2 regions of the Mesorhizobium sp. LjNodule214 genome follow, and region 2 is predicted to be linked to the other one. Evidence: predicted binding sites of a transcription regulator. Region 2 holds the regulator's gene; the other holds the start of a gene.

Region 1 (10,172 bases), on a different contig from region 2:
GGCGATCATGTCGCCATATTCGCCGGTCTGGGCGTTGTAGCCGAAGGTCGCGCCCTTGTTCTCAAGGATCTTGCCGGCAACGATCGAAGCTTCCGCACCGGCGTTGGCAGCGATCTGGCGGGCCGGAGCCTGCAGCGCACGACGCACGATGCTGATGCCAGCGGTCTGGTCGGAGTTGGCGCCGACAGCGTTGATGCTAAGCGAAGCGCGCAGCAGGGCAACGCCGCCGCCGGGAACGATGCCTTCTTCGACGGCCGCGCGTGTCGCGTTCAGCGCATCGTCAACGCGGTCCTTCTTTTCCTTGACTTCGACTTCCGTCGCACCGCCGACGCGGATCACCGCAACGCCGCCCGCGAGCTTCGCGAGACGTTCCTGCAGCTTCTCCTTGTCGTAGTCCGAAGTGGTCTCTTCGATCTGCTGCTTGATCTGGGCAACGCGGCCCTGGATCTCTTCCTTCTTGCCGGCGCCGTCGACGATGGTGGTGTTCTCCTTGGAGATCGACACCTTCTTGGCGCGGCCAAGCATGTTGAGGCCGACGTTCTCGAGCTTGATGCCGAGGTCTTCGGAGATGACCTGGCCACCGGTGAGGATGGCGATGTCTTCCAGCATGGCCTTGCGGCGATCACCGAAGCCCGGCGCCTTGACGGCGGCGATCTTCAGGCCGCCACGCAGCTTGTTGACGACCAGCGTGGCCAGAGCCTCGCCTTCGACGTCTTCCGAGATGATGAGCAGCGGCTTCGAGGTCTGCACGACGGCTTCGAGAACCGGCAGCATGGCCTGGAGGTTGGAGAGCTTCTTCTCGTGGAGCAGGATGTAGACGTCCTCGAGATCGGCAACCATCTTGTCGGCGTTGGTGACGAAGTAGGGCGAGAGATAGCCGCGGTCGAACTGCATGCCTTCGACGACTTCGAGTTCCGTCTCGGCAGTCTTGGCTTCCTCGACCGTGATGACGCCTTCATTGCCGACCTTCTGCATCGCTTCCGCGATCATCTTGCCGACCGACTCGTCGCCATTGCCGGCGATCGTGCCGACCTGGGCAACCTCTTCCGAGGTCTTGATCTTTTTGGCGTTCTTGATCAGCGTCGCGACGACGTCGGTCACGGCAAGATCGATGCCGCGCTTCAGGTCCATCGGGTTCATGCCGGCGGCAACGGCCTTGTGGCCTTCCTGGACGATCGACTGCGCCAGAACGGTCGCGGTCGTGGTGCCGTCGCCGGCGATGTCGTTGGTCTTCGAAGCGACTTCGCGGACCATCTGTGCGCCCATGTTTTCGAACTTGTCTTCAAGCTCGATTTCCTTGGCGACGGTGACGCCGTCCTTGGTGATGCGCGGGGCGCCGAACGACTTGTCGATAACGACGTTGCGGCCCTTGGGGCCGAGCGTGACCTTCACCGCGTCGGCAAGGATGTTGACACCGCGCAGCATGCGCTCGCGGGCGTCACGGGAGAATTTTACGTCTTTGGCAGCCATTTTGTACTCCTGGGCATTTCGCCCGAAATTCAGATTGGATGGTACGGAAGGCAGCGGCGTGTTAGCCGATGATGCCCATGATGTCGGCTTCCTTCATGATCAGAAGGTCTTCGCCATTGAGCTTGACTTCGGTGCCCGACCACTTGCCGAACAGGATACGGTCGCCAGCCTTGACGTCCAGGGGCACGAGCTTGCCAGCTTCGTCGCGGGCCCCCGAGCCGACGGCGATGATCTCGCCCTCCTGCGGCTTTTCCTTTGCCGTATCCGGGATGATGATCCCGCCGGCGGTCTTGGATTCGGATTCGACCCGGCGAACGACCACGCGGTCATGAAGCGGGCGGAACTTCGACTTTGCCATTTTTATTATCCCTGGTGCGCAGGTTGAAAGGTTCTCCGTTGCCGGAGGGTGGTTAGCACTCGCTGTTGGGGAGTGCTAAGATGTCGGTGAGATAGGCTGTAGGTTGGTACTTAGTCAAGACGGGCGGGGGACGGACTGAAAGGCAAAAGATGTGGAATCGGCGCGAAGCCTGCCCCCGTTACGGGGCATCCAACTGCCTAAGCGAGCGTTTCGGCCGTAAGTTCTGGGCCGACTTCGTCTGTGTTAAAAAATGTGAAATTATGTGAAGTTAGTGGCCGAGCAGTCGGCGGAATCGACGGTCAGCCGAAACAGTCTTTGCGCTTTTTGCAATTCATCCCTTAGCCTGGAGTTGCATCGCCAAAGGAGCGTTTCTCGCTTGGAGCGGGCACTTGCAGACGATGATCGGAATGTCGCCTTGTGGACGATATTCCCCGTGATGAAATACACAGACGTTGAACCAGGTCTTCAAGATGAAGTCCCCTGGTCTGACAGCCTGATCGCCTACGACAAGGAGCACTTCAAGACCTACTTGAGGTTCCTGGACGCCTCCGCCGACGATGCCAATTATGAGGAGATGGCGCATGTCATCCTCGGCATCGATCCGGCGGAAGAGCCGGTGCGCGCGCGGAAAGCCGCGCGAAGCCATCTCGATCGGGCGAACTGGATGATGACGACCGATTATAAGGAGTTGTTCGCGTAAATGAGGGTGAACGGGCGGCGCACACACGCTGCTTGGCAGACGTGATCACGGCCGTTCGCCGCAAGAATGACATGGCACCCGGGCCCTGCGGGATTGCAGGCTTCGGCTGACGCCTATTCATTGTCAAACTCCGCTCCTCGTACAGGCAGAAGATTCGCTGCGCCGATGCGTCTGTGCGTGGCCATGCAGGTCAGCGGCGGCCGCTCGTCATACTTGGCCGGTGCAGCAAAGGCGGAGAAGAGGAAGCCGTGTTCTTGAGGGTCAAAGCCGACGATGTTCCAATGGTTTTTTGTCGAGACCATGTAGATATGCCGCCTGGTGAGCCACCGCAGGAGGATCGATAAACTCCGAGGTTTTCGGCAGCCGCTTTTCGTACGACGTGCAGTGCACATCGTGCAAGAGATTGCCAGTCTCGCGGACGCTGTCGATTTCCTCAATGCATGGCCCCAGATCGCCGAGACCCGATCCATGAGGCCGCCCTCTCGCCTGCCGAGACCCCACCTCTGGTAACCCGGGCATCACAGGACGTGAGGGCGCGAGCGACAACGTCATTGAGGAGCCCTAGGCAGTCAGGGACCATGCCGAAGTCGACGATTTCCGCCCAAGGACAAGCCGCCAGCAACGAGCTCAGCATTATCTGATTGGAATCGTAAATCTGACCGTGCCAAGGGGTTCACCCGGCTCTTTCCATTCGGTTCCGGTCGAGAGCAGAAGTCCTATCCGGATTTTTCGAAGCAGTTGGACGTCGGCGATCCCCGCCGCTGCCAACGAGGTTAGATCCCTGGCGGATAGGCCCTTGTCCCGCGTTATCAGTCCCGAGCGGGCGCTGACGTCCTCGCCAGCAAAACGGATGTGATGGCCCCGACGGGCCGCTCGTGAATCGTAACGGTGTCGTCAATTCGCTCGCAGCGCTCTTGCATGACCACGGCGTCGAAGGTCCACGGAACAGGTGCTCCCGTGAATATCCGGAGTGCAGTTCGGGGGGCAAGGTTCTCAAGAACGCGTACAACGCCGGCGACCACCCGTTCAGCGACACGAAAAGTCCAAGGGCCTTCCCCATCGAAATCCGCCGTTCGTACGGCAAATCCGTCCATGGCCGAATTATTGAACGTAGGCTGCGAAACAGGCGAGTATATATCGGCCGCGCAAACCCTCCCCAATGCATCGACGAGCGAGACCGTTTCCCTATGTCGAACAGGTTTGGCGAGCGCGATGGCTTTGGCTACCGCCGCCTCGAACGGAATAACTTCGCCACTATGCCCGGCAGAACAGTCGGCTTTCAAAACTGGTTTCACGACTTGAAACACTATTGCTCCCTCCTTTGCGTTGTTCCCGAAACGCAATGGCCAAACGTTTCTAACCTGACACACTCTTCAGATAGGCGATGACGTTTTTGACGTCCTCGGGATTCTTGAGGCCAGGGAACCCCATTTTGTTTGCCGGCACTTTCGCCTTGGGATTGGCCAAATACTCCATCAGGTTCGGCTCATCCCATACGAGGCCCGCTGCGCCCGCATCCTTCATGGCTTTCGAGTACGAATAGCCCGGAACGGTCCCAACTGTCCGGCCTACAACGCCTTTCAAGGTTGGCCCGACCTTATTCGCGTCGGTATCAGCGCTGTGGCATGCGGCACACTTTTTGAAGACTGTCTTTCCGGCCTCGATATCCTGAGCCCGGGCGACCGGAGGCAAGCACGCCAAAACCATTGTGGCGACGAATAGATATTTCACGCGGGAATTCCCCGATTGAAGATACGGCAGGCGGTCGATATGTTTATAAGCCATGATCCAATCCTCGCTTAAAGTACGTTGCTCAGGCAGCCATAAAGAAGCTCGTCGACTCCCTCGGCGTAGATTTCGCCCTCGGCGTCGATACGCAGCTCGTATTGAGGAATAATGGCCGTCGACTGGTTCCAGATCTGCTACCTTTCTCAAATGTGAGTAGCGGCCGGGACAACTATTGAGTGGTCATGGGCGTTGTAGTTCCATGGGAACCTTGTGCGGGCACGTGGTCGAGAATCCGACAATGTCGCGGTCCGGCCCGCTCCGTCCTGGTAACTGACGCCGAGGATTCGTTCGGCTTCATCCTGTTCGATGGGTGTTCGATGAGTGTCAGCCCCAGTGCAGACTTTGTCTGAGTCTGCGCAGGCAGTGCCACAGGTATGGCCATTCCTGCATCGGCAAACGTTCCTCCCCTTAGAAATTGACGGCGGCCGATGTCAGGCAGCTTGTTGCAGCAATTCATGCGTCCTACCCATTAGGCGAAATGTTATCGCAAAAAGCTCTGCAACGCTTGTGCCAACCGGAAAAGCCGGCGATTTCATACAAAATGCGAATGGGATCCACATCCGAGGAATCGCGGCCAAGGCCCCGCAGACCCATATCGCAAATCGTCTGTCAGCGGTCCTCGACGGGGTCACAAAGATCGGTCGGGTAGACAGTACAAGCACAATGGATGGCCATCGGAGGACGTGGGAAATTGCGGTTCGGTGAACCAGTGTGGTCGTTTTCGTTCGCTCCAACAGGTCCAAAGCGCTAGCTCCGAGGCTTAGAAGCCGGCGTTTGAAGTTCCTCCCCACGAGATCAACGCATTCTCATGGCGTGTGGTCTGATCAACGACCTGTCGACATCTTTTGCATTCATAAGTCCGGCGGGTCGTGTCCCATCAGGTGGTGTAGCTCGGCGGTTATGAAGCCGCTCGCGAGCGCGCCGTTAGTAGCGCTGTAGCGGGTGAGCGGCGTGTCGGTGGTCATCGGCGCTTTCCGGTAGGGTTTGGTTGTTGACGCCAACCCATTTCGGAAGGACCACCGATGACCGACGACATGATGAACCTGCGCACGCTCGTGGAGAAGACCCCGGATGCCGATCTGCTGCGGGAGATGATCGGCTTTGCCGCCGAGCGGCTGATGGAGCTGGAGGGGGCGCGGCCACCGGCGCCGGCTATGGCGAGAAGACCCCGTTGCGGCTCGCTCAACGCAACGGCTACCGCGAGCGCGATTGGGAGACGCGGGCCGGCACGGTCGAACTGCGCATCCCGAAGCTCAGGAAGGGTTCCTACTTTCCGGGCTTCCTCGAACCGCGCCGCATGGCCCCGGGTCGGATTGGCCCGACGCTCAGTCAGCATCCACTCGTCATCGGGCTCCGCCAGCCACCAACGCTTGATTTGTCCCTGATATTTGCCTCGGTCAGCCTTTCAAGGACGCTTGATCTGATGCCGTATTTCCTCAGCGTGTATCCAATCTGGCGCGGCGTCAGTCCAAGGAGGCGCCGCCTTTGTCTGCACCGAGCCATCTCTTCACGGCCGTGATGACACGCTCGCGATTTGACATACTCGTACCTTTAAAGAGGCTGCGCTGGGAGGCGCCAGCGATGCCTGGTCGCTGACGACGGACGGGACCGTAGCGGCGGCCCAAGGAGCAGTCTGCCCAACCAGATTGGCGATTGTGGTGAGGAGGCGGAGGTCGTAATCGAGGAGGGAACTTGATTTGTTGTCCAAGATGCGGTCGATGGTCGGCGTGCCCACGACGTTCGCATCGACGCGAACGGGTACGCCGATGAACGAGACTTTCATGCTGTCGGACGCCCTGAGCACGTCCTTGTCGGCGGCGTTGAAAGCCGGGTTCACCGCTTGGTTGCGGATTTTGACTGGTCACGGGCAAGCGCGAAAAACGCCTTAGCCGTAAGTCGGGGCGCTGCAACGTGGTCGAGTGCACAGCGGTGCGATGCCTTGCCATGGGGTTTCCTTACATGAATCGCGACCGTCGACTGGCTTCTGCACGCCGCAACCGCACGTTGATTCACGAGACGGGAATGGGGCGGGAGAGTCAATCGAGCTTTCTTTCATTCGCGAAAGGAAACTCTGCGCTCATGATAGAATTCCATCAGTTTCATATAGCTCCGGTAGATGATATCGAACGGCAGAATGTCTGCCCCGGCGTCGCCGCGGTGCCGGTGCTGATGGCCCGGGCCATCAGCCTAATCAGCTCCTGGCAAAGCTGGGCGCAGTGGCGTGGCGACCGCCATCGCGACGATGCCATCTACGAGGGCCGACCGCGACTCCGGCGTGATTTCATTCACAATCGCGACAGCGTCTTGAGCTTTGCGCACCTCGCGGAGCTCCTGATGGCCCCCTGCCCCCGCCGACCATACAGAAGCCGACGAGCTCAGGTTGCCGTGCATGAGATCCAGCGTGGTCTCGTATGTGATCTGCCGCTTCTCGAGGGTCACGAGCGTATCGAGCACCTCGAAACTCGGCGCGTTGTCACGGAAATAGGAGCGAAAGCCGATTTCGCGGAGCTCGTGCCCCTGCAAGCGGTGGCTGCCGACGAAGACCGCCCCTTGCCGGGCCGTTTTGCGACCGTGGAAAACAGCCAAACGGCGGCCCCCCCGACCTCGTCCCGCCATAGGAGGAAACGGCACCGCGACCTTGATGCAGTGTCATGGATGGATGGGGCATTATTCGGGAACCGAACCAATCCACAGAAATATTTTGTTGGTATTTTTGTTGGTCCGCGCTCCTATTGCTCCATGCCGAGGCGATTGAAAACGAACTCAAATTTTCTCTACTTGGATTCCGCCTCGGATGAGGCGAAGGCATTCATGGCCATAGGCGAGAGTTTTGCCAAGCATGAGACCCGTGAAGCATTCCAGCCACGAATATCTTCGCGACACGGTCCACGTCAATTAGGTGGAGGGTTTCAATTCCCGCGTGCGGCGGACGATCGCCGGCGTCTTTCACCATATCAGCCCGCAACATGCCGACCTGTATTTCCATGAAATCGGCTTCCGCTGGTCTCAGCGCGTCGTGTCTGGAAGCGCCATTCGGAAAACTCGGCATGGCCGGGAAATCATGCGAACGCTCTGGTCACGGGTGCCGCCAGCGCTGCAACTGCCGACTGTCTTTTGCGCCGCCACGGGACGTCAGATGCGCCGAAGCCCCGATGGTGGCATCACTATCAAATCGGCCGTAGCTGTCTTTGGTTGATAAAGGCCGGGGTAAGGATGAATGAACGCAGCAATGTAGACAGGCTCGTTTTTGGGAGAGACCTCTAAGTCGAGGGCGAATACCTTGTCGCTAGTCTAGGAAGGGGTCTGCGCCGGCGCGCGACGGCGCCTGTCGGGCTTCTCCGCGGTCCTCTCCAATATCATGAGCAATGCGCCGGCCGTGCTGGCGCCCAGGCCCTTCATACCGGTCTGGAAACCCGGATGTGCCTGGCCTGATTGTCGCCATGAGTTCCACGCTGGTCGACAACTTTACGCTGCTCGGCTAGGTCGCCAGACTGATCTTCCCCGAGCAGGCGCAGATCGCTGGCACAGATCTCAGTTTTGGGCGTTTTCTTCAAGGCCGGACTGCCGCTGAAGCTGATCACGCTCCACAACGGTTCGGTTGCTAAGCGCAAGGCCTCGGTCGTGCTCCTATATTCCACGGAGAATTACTCATGGCTGCTTACGCAACGTTTCTTAACACCGATTTTAATAGCGCAAAGGGATTTCCGACGTAATGCTGCAGTGCAACAGAACGGTCTTTGAGCGTGCCGTTTATGCACTGTCACCAGGAGATCCGAATGCTCGAACAGACCCCAGACAAACCGCACGAGCCTTTGGCGCAACAGACCCTTCCCGCTGAGAAGTTCCGCAAGTCGCGGTGGCTGCGATTAATGTTCGCGATCGTCCTCTTGGGCGGTAGCTCTTTTGCCATCTATGCCTACAGCAGCGCTCGCCCTTCGGACGCCGTCGCGCTCGCAACTGTCGCACCGGCGCCTCCCATTGTGGTCAAGGCAGCGCAGGCGCAACTTGGGAACGTTCCGATCTGGGTCACAGGGCTCGGAACCGTGCAACCCTTCAACAGCGTGACAGTCAAGCCTCGCGCCAATGGGCAGATCAACGATATCGTCTTCACTGAAGGCCAGATGGTGCATGCGCACGATGTGCTCGCCCGCCTGGACCCGAAACCCTTCCTTGGACCTCTGCATCAGGCCGAAGCGACGCTGGCCAAGGATCAGGCACAACTCACCAATGCTCAAGCTGATCTGCAACGCGTTTCGAGCCTTGCCCAGAAAGGCTTTGCCACGGGCCAGGTCCTCGATACGCAAAAGGCGCAGATCGCCCAGACGGAGGCGACGATTTTGGCGGACAAAGCCGCCATCGAGAACGCGCAGACCCAGATAGACTACACCACCATCACCTCGCCGATCGACGGCGTGGCGGGCATACGGATGATCGATGCGGGCAACATGATCACTTCGACCGATCTGGGGATTGTGACAATCAATCAGCTCGAGCCGATTTCGGTCGTGTTTACCGTGCCGGCGGACGCCGTCGCTGACTGGCCGGTCGGAACGCCAGCGTCCGCGATTTCCGTCACCGCCCTAGCGGCCAACGATAGCAGGATGCTCGACACGGGAACTTTGAGCCTCGTCGACAATCATATCGATCCCGCGACGGCTACCATCAAATTGAAGGCGACTTTCCCGAACAAGGACCATCAACTGAAGCCGGGGCAGTTCGTCAGTGCCCTGTTCCAGAGCGTGCTCCTGTCCGAGGCGACTTCGGTTCCATCAAGTGCCGTTCAGCAGTCGGCCAACGGCACTTACGTCTATCTGGTCAAGCCGGAGGACTCGACGCTGGTCCAGCGCCAGGTGACGGTCAAACGCGTAGCCGGCGACGTCACCGTGATTGCTTCGGGCTTGAATGCCGGCGATACGGTCGTCACCGAGGGGCAATACAGCCTGAAGCCCGGGATGAAAGTGTCGACGCAGAGCGCCGGATCGCAGGACGCGGCAGGCGAAGCTTTGGGCCATCGAAGGGATCGAGTGTGAGCGTCTCCAACATATTCGTCCAGCGTCCAATTGCGACCGGGCTGCTGACGCTCGGCATCGTGCTCGTGGGCATGGTTGCGTACATGCTTCTGCCGATCTCGTCGCTGCCTCAGGTCGATTTTCCGACCATCGCTGTAGAGTCCACGTTGCCCGGCGCCAACGCGGAAACGATGGCGAGCACGGTAGCGAGCCCGCTCGAACAGCAATTCTCGACCATACCCGGCCTAGCCCAGATGACGTCGACGAGTACGCTCGGCAAAACCGACATGACGCTGCAGTTCGATCTCAGCCGCAATATCGACAGCGCGGCCCAGGACGTTCAGGCGGCGATCAACGCGGCGAGCGGCTCATTGCCAAAGGCAATGCAAAGTCCGCCCACCTACCACAAGGTCAATCCGGCGCTGTTCACCGTGATCTCCATCGTGCTGCAGTCGGACACGATCCCCCTCCCGCTGGTCATGGATGCGGCGTCTAATATGGTTGCCCAGACCTTGTCCCAGATTCCGGGAGCCGGCTTCGTGGACATGCCCGGTTCTTCGAAATCGGCCATCCGAATCCAGCTCGATCCCATGAAGCTGGCCAGCCTCGGGATGAGCCTCGAAGACGTTCGGTCCGCGCTGGTAGTGGGGACGACCAACGGACCCAAGGGCACTCTCGAAGGCGCGCAGCGCTCGGTCACGCTTGACGCCAATAACCAACTCCTCACCTCGGCGGACGCGAGCGCGGCAATCATCGCCTACCGCAACGGATCTCCGATAAGGATCAGCGATATCGGACGCGCGATCGATAGCGTCGAGAACACGACGTTGGGTGCATGGTACAATAA
Region 2 (10,172 bases):
TGCCGCCAAGGCGGTGATCGGCCGTTACCAGCTCGAGGCGGCGGTGCAATCCGCCCATACGGCGCGGCGTCGGAGCGGCCGCACCGACTGGGCGGCGATCCGTCAGCTCTACGACGCCCTGCTGGCGATTGCCGGTTCGCCAGTGGTGGCGATCAACCGCGCCGTGGCGATTGCCGAGGCCGATGGTGCCGCAGCGGGATTGGCAGCACTATACGTGCTGGGCGACGACAAGCGGCTGGGCGACGACAAGCGGCTTGCCGACTACCAGCCCTATTGGGCGGCGCGTGCGGGCCTGCTGGCCAGGCTCGGCCAGACCACGCAAGCCGCACAGGCCTACGACCAAGCGATCGGCCTGGAACGCGACCCGGCCGTGCGCCGCTTCCTGCAACAACGGCGCGCGGAACTCGGCGATGGCGCGACGAAGGGCTGAGCCGTTCGCGCGTTGGTCAGGTCGGCCACATGTCATGTGCAACGTTAAGCTTCTGCATCAGCTCATGATCGCGCAATCTGGCCCACAGCCGCTCCATATCAGGCCAGGCGACGTGAGCCTTCTCGACATCGGGATGCCAGGCCACCAGCATGATGAGATAGATATCGGCCACCGACAGCCGCTCGCCAACCAGCCAGTCACGGCCGGCGAGGGCCTTGTCGAGGATAGCAAAGCCGCGATCCATCTCGGCGACCGCTGCCTGCTTCACTGCTTTCACCCCCTCGGCGTCGGCGGTGTAGCGATGGGCGTAGTAGAACCGCAGGATCGCCGGATAGAGGGCCGACGACATGAACGCCATCCTGCGCAGAAAGTCGGCGCGGGCAGGCGAACCGGCTGCCGGTGCTAGGCCCGCCTCCGGGTGGCGTTCGGCGAGCAGGATGCAGATCGCCGCCGATTCGGTGATCGAGCTGCCATCCGGCAAGGTCAGCACCGGAACCTGGTTCAGAGGGCTGATGTCGAGAAAGGCCGGATCGGGCGGGTCCTTCTTCGGCACGTCGATCTGGTCGAACGGAGCGCCGGCTAGAGCCAGCGCTGCCTCGACGACAAAGCCGCCGCTGCCGGGGCGTGTGTAGAGCTTGTACATAGAATCCTCCGCCGGTCTGCGCAAAGCAGGCGACGGCTATTGGATACGCAAGCCGCATCCCGCTCAAGCGAGCGGCGGCTGTCACAGAGGTTTTTTCGGCAGTCCAGAAAATTCCTCGCGAATCGTCCAGCCCGAGTTCCAGCGGTTTGCTGAACTACCGCATCAGGACCTCGCGTTGGAGAGCCTTGTGGACCGTGTGGGGCAAGCCGCTCGCTGGGCATGCCCACCCGGTGAAGGTGAGCGCTCGTGTCTCCATCCCGGTAGAAACTGGTCCGCTGTCGCTCGCGCGCATGACAGCTGAGAGTGCCCCACCATGCCACGATGCCTGTGATGAAAGCGCCAGCACAGGAGGAAGCCATGGATATCTACAGTCTTGTCGCCACGAACATTCGTTCGAAGGGCCATCCGGTGCCGATGGCCGCCAAGGCCGAAGACCGCTACTACCGGGACCAGGTCGCTCTGCCGCGCTTGAACCCGGGCCTGCTTGGGTCGATCGTCGCGACAACCTGCGCAATCCTGATCCTCGTGGGCATGACTCCGACCTGAGGCTGGTGGCATGCTGCGAGATATCGGCCGTGTTATGCTGCGACCGGACGTTACCGGAGCGCGCACGATGGACGAAAGCGAGGCTGACAAAGCCGCGATCCTGGCGGTGATCCGTGCCGAGACCGAGGCCTGGCTGCAGCGCGACTTCGAGGCACTGGCGAGCCACTGGGTGCAGTCGCCGCCGACCCGGCGGATGGAATCTTTCGCCTCGCTCGGCGTTCGGGTGGACGAAGGCTGGAACGTGATCGCCTCGCGGATCAAGAAGATCGTGGAGCGATTCCCAGAGAAGCAAGCCTTCGAGGGGCGCGTCCGTTGGGAAAAAGTCAACGTCGTCGTGGACGGCAACGTGGCGTGGATGACCTTCGATCAGATCGGCAGTGACACGGGCGAGGATCGCAAGCGCCAGCTCCGGATCCTCCACCGGATCGAGGGCGCCTGGAAGATCGGCTGCATGGTGATGATGGAGAGCAGCGCCGATGAGGCCAACAGCCCAATGATCGAGGTCGACATGGATGCGCGCATACTCTGGACGAACCGGCTGGCGCAGGAGCGGATGCACGGCCATCCGGGACTGGTCGCCGCTGCCGGCAGCCTGCGTGCCCGGCGACGCGAGCGCGACGCAGCACTTCGCGACGCGGTGCGCTTGGCATTCTGCGAGCTGCAGAGCCAGAGGCCACTAAACGTCGCACCGAAACAGGCCTGGGTGGTGGCGCTCGGCGAAGACACAGCGGGGGTACGGCTCCATTGCTGGGTTCTGCTTGAGGACGGCAAGGTGTTCGTTTCATTCGACGATGCCGCGACGGTTGCGCGCCGGATCACAGCGGCGCAGGAAGTCTACGGACTCTCCCCGGCGCAGGTCAGGCTTGCCCGTCTGATCGTCGAGGGCCATGATCTTGCGGCCGCCGCCGATCTCCTGGCGGTTAGCGTCAACACTCTGCGAACCCAGCTACAGCGCATTTTCGACAAGACCGGCGCGCGCAGCCAGGCTGCATTGGTGCGTTCGTTGCTCAGTACTGACGCGCCAAACAGATAAGGCCTGGCGAGCGAATCGCTTGATGCTGGCGGGACAGTGCGCCCCTCTGTTCTGCCGGACATCTCCCCGCAAGGGGGAGATTGATGGCTTCGGCGTCGCGCTCTTGCGTCGAGAAGCCTAAGCGCCCAGCCCGTCGAACAAAATGGTCGACAGATAGCGCTCGGCGAAGGAGGGGATGACCACCACCAGATTCTTGCCCTTGTTCTCCGGCCGCGAGCCGACGACGATCGCCGCCTGAAGGGCCGCGCCCGAGGAGATGCCGACCGGCACGCCTTCGAGACGGGCGACGAGGCGAGCATTGGCGACCGAATCCTCGTTCGAGACCTTGACGATCTCGTCATAGATCGAAGTGTCGAGGATCTTTGGCGCGAAGCCGGCGCCGATGCCCTGGATCTTGTGCGGGCCGGGCTGGCCGCCGGACAGAACCGGCGAGGCTTCCGGCTCGACGGCGACGACATGCACCGAAGGCTTGCGCTGCTTCAGCACCTGGCCGACGCCGGTGATGGTGCCGCCGGTGCCGATGCCGGCGACGAAGATGTCGACCTCGCCCTGGGTGTCGTTCCAGATCTCCTCGGCCGTGGTGCGGCGGTGGATCTCCGGATTGGCCGGGTTCTCGAACTGCTGTGGAATGACGGCGTCGGGCAGCGTGGCGGCCAGTTCGTCGGCCTTGGCGATGGCGCCCTTCATGCCTTTGGGGCCTTCGGTCAGCACCAGTTCGGCGCCGAGCAGCGCCAGCATTTTCCTGCGCTCCACCGACATGGTCTCCGGCATGGTCAGGATCAGCTTGTAGCCCTTGGCGGCGGCGGCGAAGGCGAGCGCGATGCCGGTGTTGCCGGAGGTCGGTTCGATCAGCGTCGTCCTGCCCGGCGCGATCCGGCCCGACGCCTCAAGCGCCTCGATCATGGCGACGCCGATGCGGTCCTTGACCGAAGCGATCGGGTTGAAGAATTCGAGCTTGGCCAGGAGATTGGCGACAACGCCCTTCTCCTTGGCGAATTTGTCGAGCCGCACCAGCGGCGTGTCGCCAATCGTCTCGGTGATCGAATTGTAGACGCGGCCGCGGCCGGGCACGCGCGTGGAAGAGACGGGCTTGTTCATTGGTTTCGCTCCCAGAAGTCAGGCAATTGACATGGTCGGACTAACATAGGCGGACAGAATAGGGCTTTCGGTCGCGCAAGATAGGCTGCGGCTCGAAAATATCCGAGTGGGGTGCTTGCTGAAAACGCTCTCGTCCCGGAAACGCATTTTCCGGATAGCCTGATTTGCGGAATGGATTGGCCGAAACCAGTCTACTGGCGGGCGGCAATCGCCGCCGCGGCCCCGACCATGAAGCCGGCGGCGGTGCGGTTCAGCGCCTTCAACGCCCTTGGCGACTTGAGGAACCAGCGCGCCTTGGCGGCGAGCGCCAGATAGGGCACCAGCACCACCAGGAGCACGACGACGGTGAGCGCGACGAGGATGCCGTAATCGACCAGCGTGATGGTCTTCAGGTCGACGATGGTCGGCGTGATGGCGAGATAGAAGATCATCGTCTTCGGGTTGCCGAGCGTGACGGTGAGGCCGGCGAGGAAGCTCGCCAGCATTCCGCCCTTGCCCTTCTTCGCCTCGACGGTCTCGGGCGTGATGCCGCTGGTCCAGAAGCGCCAGCCAAGGAAGGCGAGATAGGCAACGCCCAGCCATTTGATCGTCACGAAGACCATGCCGAAGGTCTGGGCGACGAAGGCAAGGCCGAGCACCACGGCGGTGAGATAGGTGAGGTCGCCGAGCATCAGGCCGAACGACATGGCCAGCGATGACCGGAAGCCGGAACCGAGGGCGCGCGCGACAAGCGCCGTGACGCCGGGGCCGGGAATGGCGGCGGCGATGCCGAGGGCGGCGCTGTAGGCGATGAAACCGGTGAGGGTCATGGTCCAGCCTTTTGAATGAAGGCGCCTTTTCGCACGAAAGCGCCCAGGCTGTGAACCGGATTCGATTGCACCAGAGGGCGAGCGCCTCAGGTCGGGCCTTCGCCGTAGGTGACGCGCCAGATGGTGCCGTTGCCGTCTTCGGTGACGATCAGCGAACCGTCTTTAGCCACCGCAACGCCAACCGGCCGACCCCAGACCGCGTCGTCGGCGATGACGAAGCCGGTCATGAAGTCCTCATACTCGCCGGTCGGCTTGCCGTCCTTGAATTTCAGCCGCACCACCTTGTAGCCCGTCCTGATGTCGCGGTTCCAGGAGCCGTGCAGGGCGACGAAGGCATCCCTCTGATACTCGGCCGGAAAGCTCTTGCCGGCGTAGAAGGCGATGTTGAGCGGCGCCGAATGCGCCTGCATCAGCACGTCGGGCACGGTCACCTTGCCGGCGAGGTCAGGACGCTCGCCCTGGTGGCGCGGATCCTCGTTGTTGCCGATGTAATACCAGGGCCAGCCATAGAAGCCGCCATCCTTGACCGTCGTCGCATACTCGAACGGGACATTGTCGCCGAGTTCGTCGCGCTCGTTGACGACGCACCAGAGCGCGCCGGTGGCCGGCTGCACGGTCATGCCGGAGCAGTTGCGCAGCCCGGTGGCGAAGCTGCGCCGGTTCTTGCCGTCTGGATCGAAGGCGAGAACGTCGGCGCGGCCTTGCTCGGAGCTCCACGCCGCGCCCAGCGGCTGCGATTTCGCCCATTGCTCGAGCCCGCCCTCCGGTTCCCTGCCGATATCCTCGGCAGCATTGGAGCCTGAGCCGACCGACAGATAGAGCGTCTTGCCGTCGGGCGAGAAGACGATGTCGCGGGTCCAGTGGTGGCTGGAGGGGATGTCGGCGACGATGGTTTCCGGCTCGCCGGACGCCTGCAGGTCGCCGTCACGATAGGCAAAGCGCACGACGCCATTGCTGTTGGCGACATAGACCCATTGCGGCTTGTCGCCCGGCGGGTAGAAGGCAATGCCATAGGGCCGGTTGAGGCCCTTGGCGAAGGTGGTTTCCTCGGCAGGCTTGGCGCTGCCCTCGGTGAGACGGTAGACGCGTATCTGGTTGGCCTTGCTGTCGGCGACGAAGAGGTCGCCGTTCGGCGCCATGCGCACGACACGCGGATTGTCGATGCCGGAGGCAATCAACTCTACCGAAAAGCCCGGCGGCAGAATTGGCTTGGCGCCTTCGGGACGATCGGCCAGACCGGCGCCTTTGGACGCGGATTCGGTGAGGTAAGGGGCCTGCATATCATCAGGCCTGATCAGTCGGCGCACGCCCGGCCTGTCGGCCTTCCAGTCGCCGAAGGCGGCTTTGCCTTCCAACAACGGCTGTTCCGCCTGTTGCGCGAAGCTGCTGGGGACGACAAACAGAGTGGCGACAAATGCCGCCAGACCGACACGTCGGATCATGGCATTCTCCGGTTCACCTTGACCAGCGAAACGGGCAGACCCGCCAGCTTGTTCCGAGCAGGGCCTCGGCACACGGGGATTTGAAGGATCGCCGGTTCAGGTCCCGGCAGCGTAGAAATCGTCGTCGAGACGCTTTTCCAGTTCAACGAGATCGGCCGGCAGCGGCAGGCCCATGGCGCGCAGCTCCCTCAGCTTTTCGCGCAGCTGTTCCTGCACCTCATGCTGGTCCTCGGGCTGGTTGATCATTTCCTCGAGCAGCAGGCTGATCTGGGCCTTCAATGATTCCAGCGCCATTCTTTTTCTCCTCGGCAGCCTGTTCGTTCCAAGGTGTGTTGAGATTCGGGTCAGGCCGCGCCGAAAATGGTGGTTTCCGAGAACCGGAGCGGAGCGTACTTTTGGGTACGTGAGCACCGGAAGCGCAGGAACCCGCCATTTGCAGGCCGGTCTCACCCGAATATCGATACACCTAGCGCAGCATGCGCGAAATGAGCTGCGCCGTATAGTCGACCATCGGCACTATGCGGGCGTAGTTCAGGCGCGTCGGGCCGATGACGCCGAGCGCGCCGACGACGCGGGCGTCCTTGTCGCGATAGGGCGCGACGACCAGCGACGAGCCGGACAGCGAAAAGAGCTTGTTTTCCGAGCCGATGAAGATGCGCACGCCAGGCCCTTCCTCGGCAAGGTCGAGCAGCTGGACCAGCCCGTCCTGCGTCTCCAGGTCCTCGAACAGATGGCGCAGCAACTCGATATCGGCCTGGGCGGTGACGTTTTCCAGCAGATTGGCGCGGCCGCGCACGATGAGGCGCGCCGGCAGGCCGCTGTCGGCGCCTGCCCAGACCGCCAGGCCCTTCTCGACCAGGTCCTGCGACAGCGTGTCGAGGGCGGCCCTGGTCTCTTCCTTGATACGGGCGATCTCGATGCGCGCCTCGGCCAGCGTCCGGCCACGGATATGGGCGTTGAGGAAGTTCGAGGCCTCGTGCAATTGCGAGACGGTGGTGCCGGCGGGCAGGTCGACGACGCGGTTCTCGACATCGCCGTTCTGCGACACCAGCACGGCCAGCGCCTTGGTCGGCTCGAGCTGGATGAACTCGATATGCTTGAGCGCCACTTCGTTCTTGGCGGCGAGCACCAGGCCGGCGCCGCGCGACATGCCCGACAGCATCTGGCTGGCCTCGGTCAGCATATGCTCCAGCGTCGCGCCCGAGCCGGAGGCCCGCACCTGCGCCTCGATGATGCGGCGCTCCTCGTCGGAAAGGTCGCCAAGCTCCATGAAGGCGTCGACGAAGAAGCGCAGGCCGGTCTGCGTCGGCAAACGTCCGGCCGAGATATGCGGCGCATAGATCAGGCCGAGATGCTCGAGGTCGCTCATCACATTGCGGATGGTCGCCGGCGACAGCGACGAGGGCAGTATGCGCGACAGGCTGCGCGAACCGACCGGCTCGCCATCCCTGAGATAGGAATCGACGATGCGCCGGAAAATGTCGCGCGAACGCATGTCCAGTGACTGGAGCACCGGCGACTGCGACGCGGGATCGACTGCCTTGGTCATTCGGGCCAAAAACCTCCGGTTCAAATATAGACTTAGGCCGTGCCCGCGCAACCCGGTCCATTTTCCTTTGCGCCATGGGCCGCATGCGTCTACAAGCCGCCCACGACCCCGGAAAACCAGAAGAAAGAGGCCTGAATGCGCCCCTCCAAACGCCAAGCCGACGAAATGCGCGCCATCTCCTTCGAGCGCGGCGTCTCCAAACACGCCGAGGGCTCGTGCCTGGTGAAGTTCGGCGACACGCATGTCCTGTGCACGGCGAGCCTGGAGGAAAAGGTGCCGGCCTGGATGCGCAATTCCGGCAAGGGCTGGGTGACGGCCGAATATGGCATGCTGCCGCGCTCGACCGGCGAGCGCATGCGCCGCGAGGCCTCCGCCGGCAAGCAGGGCGGCCGCACGCTGGAGATCCAGCGGCTGATCGGCCGCTCGTTGCGCGCCGTGGTCGATTTGCAGGCGCTGGGCGAGCAGCAGATCACCGTCGACTGCGATGTCATCCAGGCCGATGGCGGCACCCGCACGGCGTCGATCACCGGCGGCTGGGTGGCGCTATACGATTGCCTGCGCTGGATGGAAGCGCGGCAGATGGCCAGCGTCGCCAAGGTGCTGAAGGACCATGTCGCGGCGATTTCCTGCGGCATCCATGACGGCCAGCCGGTCATCGATCTCGACTATCTCGAAGATTCATCGGCCGGGACCGACGCCAATTTCGTCATGACCGGCAAGGGCGGCATCGTCGAGATCCAGGGCACGGCCGAGGGCGAGCCCTTCTCGGAAGACCAGTTCGCCGCGCTGATGGGCCTGGCCAAGAAGGGCATCCAACGCCTGGTCAGCCTGCAGCAGATGGCTGTCGCATAGGCTTTCCATGAGACCTTCCGCCATCCTCGAATCGGCCCTCTACGTCACCGATTTGGCTGCCACGGAAGCCTTCTATCGCGACGTGCTCGGGCTCGAGGTGCTCGGCAAGGTCGAGGGCAGGCATGTGTTCTTCCGCTGCGGTTCCGGAGTGCTGCTGCTCTTCAACGCCGAGGCCACCAAGGTACCGCCGGCGCCCGATGCCAGGCTGAAGGTGCCGCCGCATGGCACGGTCGGCGATGGCCACCTCTGCTTTGCCGCGAGCGCCGACGAGATCGCCGGCTGGCGGCAACATCTCGCGGCGAAGAAGATCGCCATCGAAAGCGAGTTCGAGTGGCCGCAAGGCGGGCGTTCGATCTATATACGCGACCCCTCCGGCAATTCGATCGAATTCGCCGAACCAAGGATCTGGGGCCTCTGATGCATTCGCTCAACGGACAAAAGATCGTCGTCGCCAGCCACAATGAAGGCAAGCTGCGCGAATTCTCCGACCTGATGGCGCCGTTCGGCTTCGAGGCGAAATCCGCCAAGGAGTACGGCCTGCCGGAACCGGACGAGACCGGCACAACCTTCGAGGAGAACGCCTACATCAAGGCCTTTGCCGCCGCCAAGGCGACCGGCCTGCCGGCGCTGTCTGACGATTCCGGCCTCTGCGTCGACGCGCTCGACGGCGCGCCCGGCGTCTACACCGCCAATTGGGCAGAGACGCCGGACGGTTCGCGCGATTTCGGCATGGCCATGCAGCGCACGGAAGTCGCGCTGCAGGAAGTCGGCGCGGTCGATCCGGCGCAGCGCAAAGGCCGCTTCGTCGCTGTCATCTGCCTGGCCTTTCCGGATGGCGATGCCGAGTATTTCCGCGGCGAGGCCGAAGGCACAATGGTGTGGCCGCCACGCGGCACGCTCGGTTTCGGCTATGACCCGGTGTTTCTGCCGGACGGTTTCGAAAAGACTTTCGGCGAAATGAGCGCCGAGGAGAAGCATGGCTGGAAGCCCGGCCAGCCGACGGCCCTGTCGCACCGCGCCCGCGCCTTCCAGAAATTCGCGCGCGCCCGGCTCGGTTCGGCATGATTGGGCACGGCACGACCATGCAGCTCGACCGCGGCCCCGGCTTCGGCGTCTACATCCATTGGCCGTTCTGCGCGGCCAAGTGCCCCTATTGCGACTTCAACAGCCATGTTCGCCACCAGCCCGTCGACCAGGAGCGTTTTGCGCGCGCCTTCGAGACAGAGCTGGCGACGATGCGCGCCCGCACCGGGCCGCGCGAGGTGACCAGCATCTTCCTCGGCGGCGGCACGCCTTCGCTGATGAAGCCGGAAACCGTGGCGACGGTGCTCAACGCGGTGGCGAAGAACTGGACGGTGCCTGAGGGCATCGAGGTGACGCTGGAGGCCAATCCTTCATCGGTCGAGGCCGAGCGCTTTCGCGGCTATCGTGCGGCCGGCGTCAACCGTGTGTCGCTCGGCGTGCAGGCGCTGAACGACAAGGATCTGCGCTTCCTCGGCCGGCTGCACAACGTCGACGAGGCGCTGCACGCCATCGGGCTCGCGCGGGAAATATTCCCCCGCCTCTCGTTCGACCTGATCTATGCGCGGCCGGGCCAGACGCCGGAGGCCTGGCAGGCGGAGCTCGAACAGGCGATCGGCCATGCCGCCGACCATCTGTCGCTCTACCAGCTGACCATCGAGGAAGGCACGCCGTTCCATGCGCTGCATGCGGCCAAGAAATTCACCATTCCGGACAACGACCACGCCGCCGACCTCTACGCGCTGACGC

The links. The regulator HrcA, encoded in region 2, represses chaperone genes, less so after heat shock. The targets are predictions, from matches to a motif close to GTTAGCACTCNCNNNNNGNGAGTGCTAAC.
Region 1: the regulator HrcA is predicted to act here: its motif matches at 1,880-1,908, upstream of groES (co-chaperone GroES).

The regions. Positions count from the first base shown of each region.
Region 1 is NZ_CAXUPE020000004.1:296,511-306,682, reverse strand. Features, by position in the region: gene groL (chaperonin GroEL) at 1-1,470, opposite strand, end outside; gene groES (co-chaperone GroES) at 1,532-1,828, opposite strand; gene ACSQ3Z_RS33060 (DNA -binding domain-containing protein) at 2,265-2,528, shown strand; gene ACSQ3Z_RS33055 (hypothetical protein) at 2,642-2,830, opposite strand; gene ACSQ3Z_RS33050 (hypothetical protein) at 2,962-3,162, opposite strand; gene ACSQ3Z_RS33045 (hypothetical protein) at 3,338-3,835, opposite strand; gene ACSQ3Z_RS33040 (c-type cytochrome) at 3,885-4,235, opposite strand; partial or broken gene ACSQ3Z_RS33035 (transposase) at 5,339-5,619, shown strand; partial or broken gene ACSQ3Z_RS33030 (GAF domain-containing protein) at 5,947-6,162, opposite strand; gene ACSQ3Z_RS33025 (hypothetical protein) at 6,504-6,902, opposite strand; partial or broken gene ACSQ3Z_RS33020 (transposase) at 7,107-7,512, shown strand; gene ACSQ3Z_RS33015 (efflux RND transporter periplasmic adaptor subunit) at 8,093-9,346, shown strand; gene ACSQ3Z_RS33010 (efflux RND transporter permease subunit) at 9,343-10,172, shown strand, end outside.
Region 2 is NZ_CAXUPE020000001.1:769,969-780,140, reverse strand. Features, by position in the region: gene ACSQ3Z_RS03775 (RNA polymerase sigma factor) at 1-430, shown strand, start outside; gene ACSQ3Z_RS03770 (glutathione S-transferase family protein) at 447-1,073, opposite strand; gene ACSQ3Z_RS03765 (hypothetical protein) at 1,431-1,619, shown strand; gene ACSQ3Z_RS03760 (LuxR family transcriptional regulator) at 1,630-2,652, shown strand; gene cysK (cysteine synthase A) at 2,770-3,750, opposite strand; gene ACSQ3Z_RS03750 (LysE family translocator) at 3,942-4,559, opposite strand; gene ACSQ3Z_RS03745 (PQQ-dependent sugar dehydrogenase) at 4,646-6,001, opposite strand; gene ACSQ3Z_RS03740 (hypothetical protein) at 6,098-6,295, opposite strand; gene hrcA (heat-inducible transcriptional repressor HrcA) at 6,468-7,550, opposite strand; gene rph (ribonuclease PH) at 7,686-8,402, shown strand; gene ACSQ3Z_RS03725 (VOC family protein) at 8,410-8,820, shown strand; gene rdgB (RdgB/HAM1 family non-canonical purine NTP pyrophosphatase) at 8,820-9,467, shown strand; gene hemW (radical SAM family heme chaperone HemW) at 9,464-10,172, shown strand, end outside.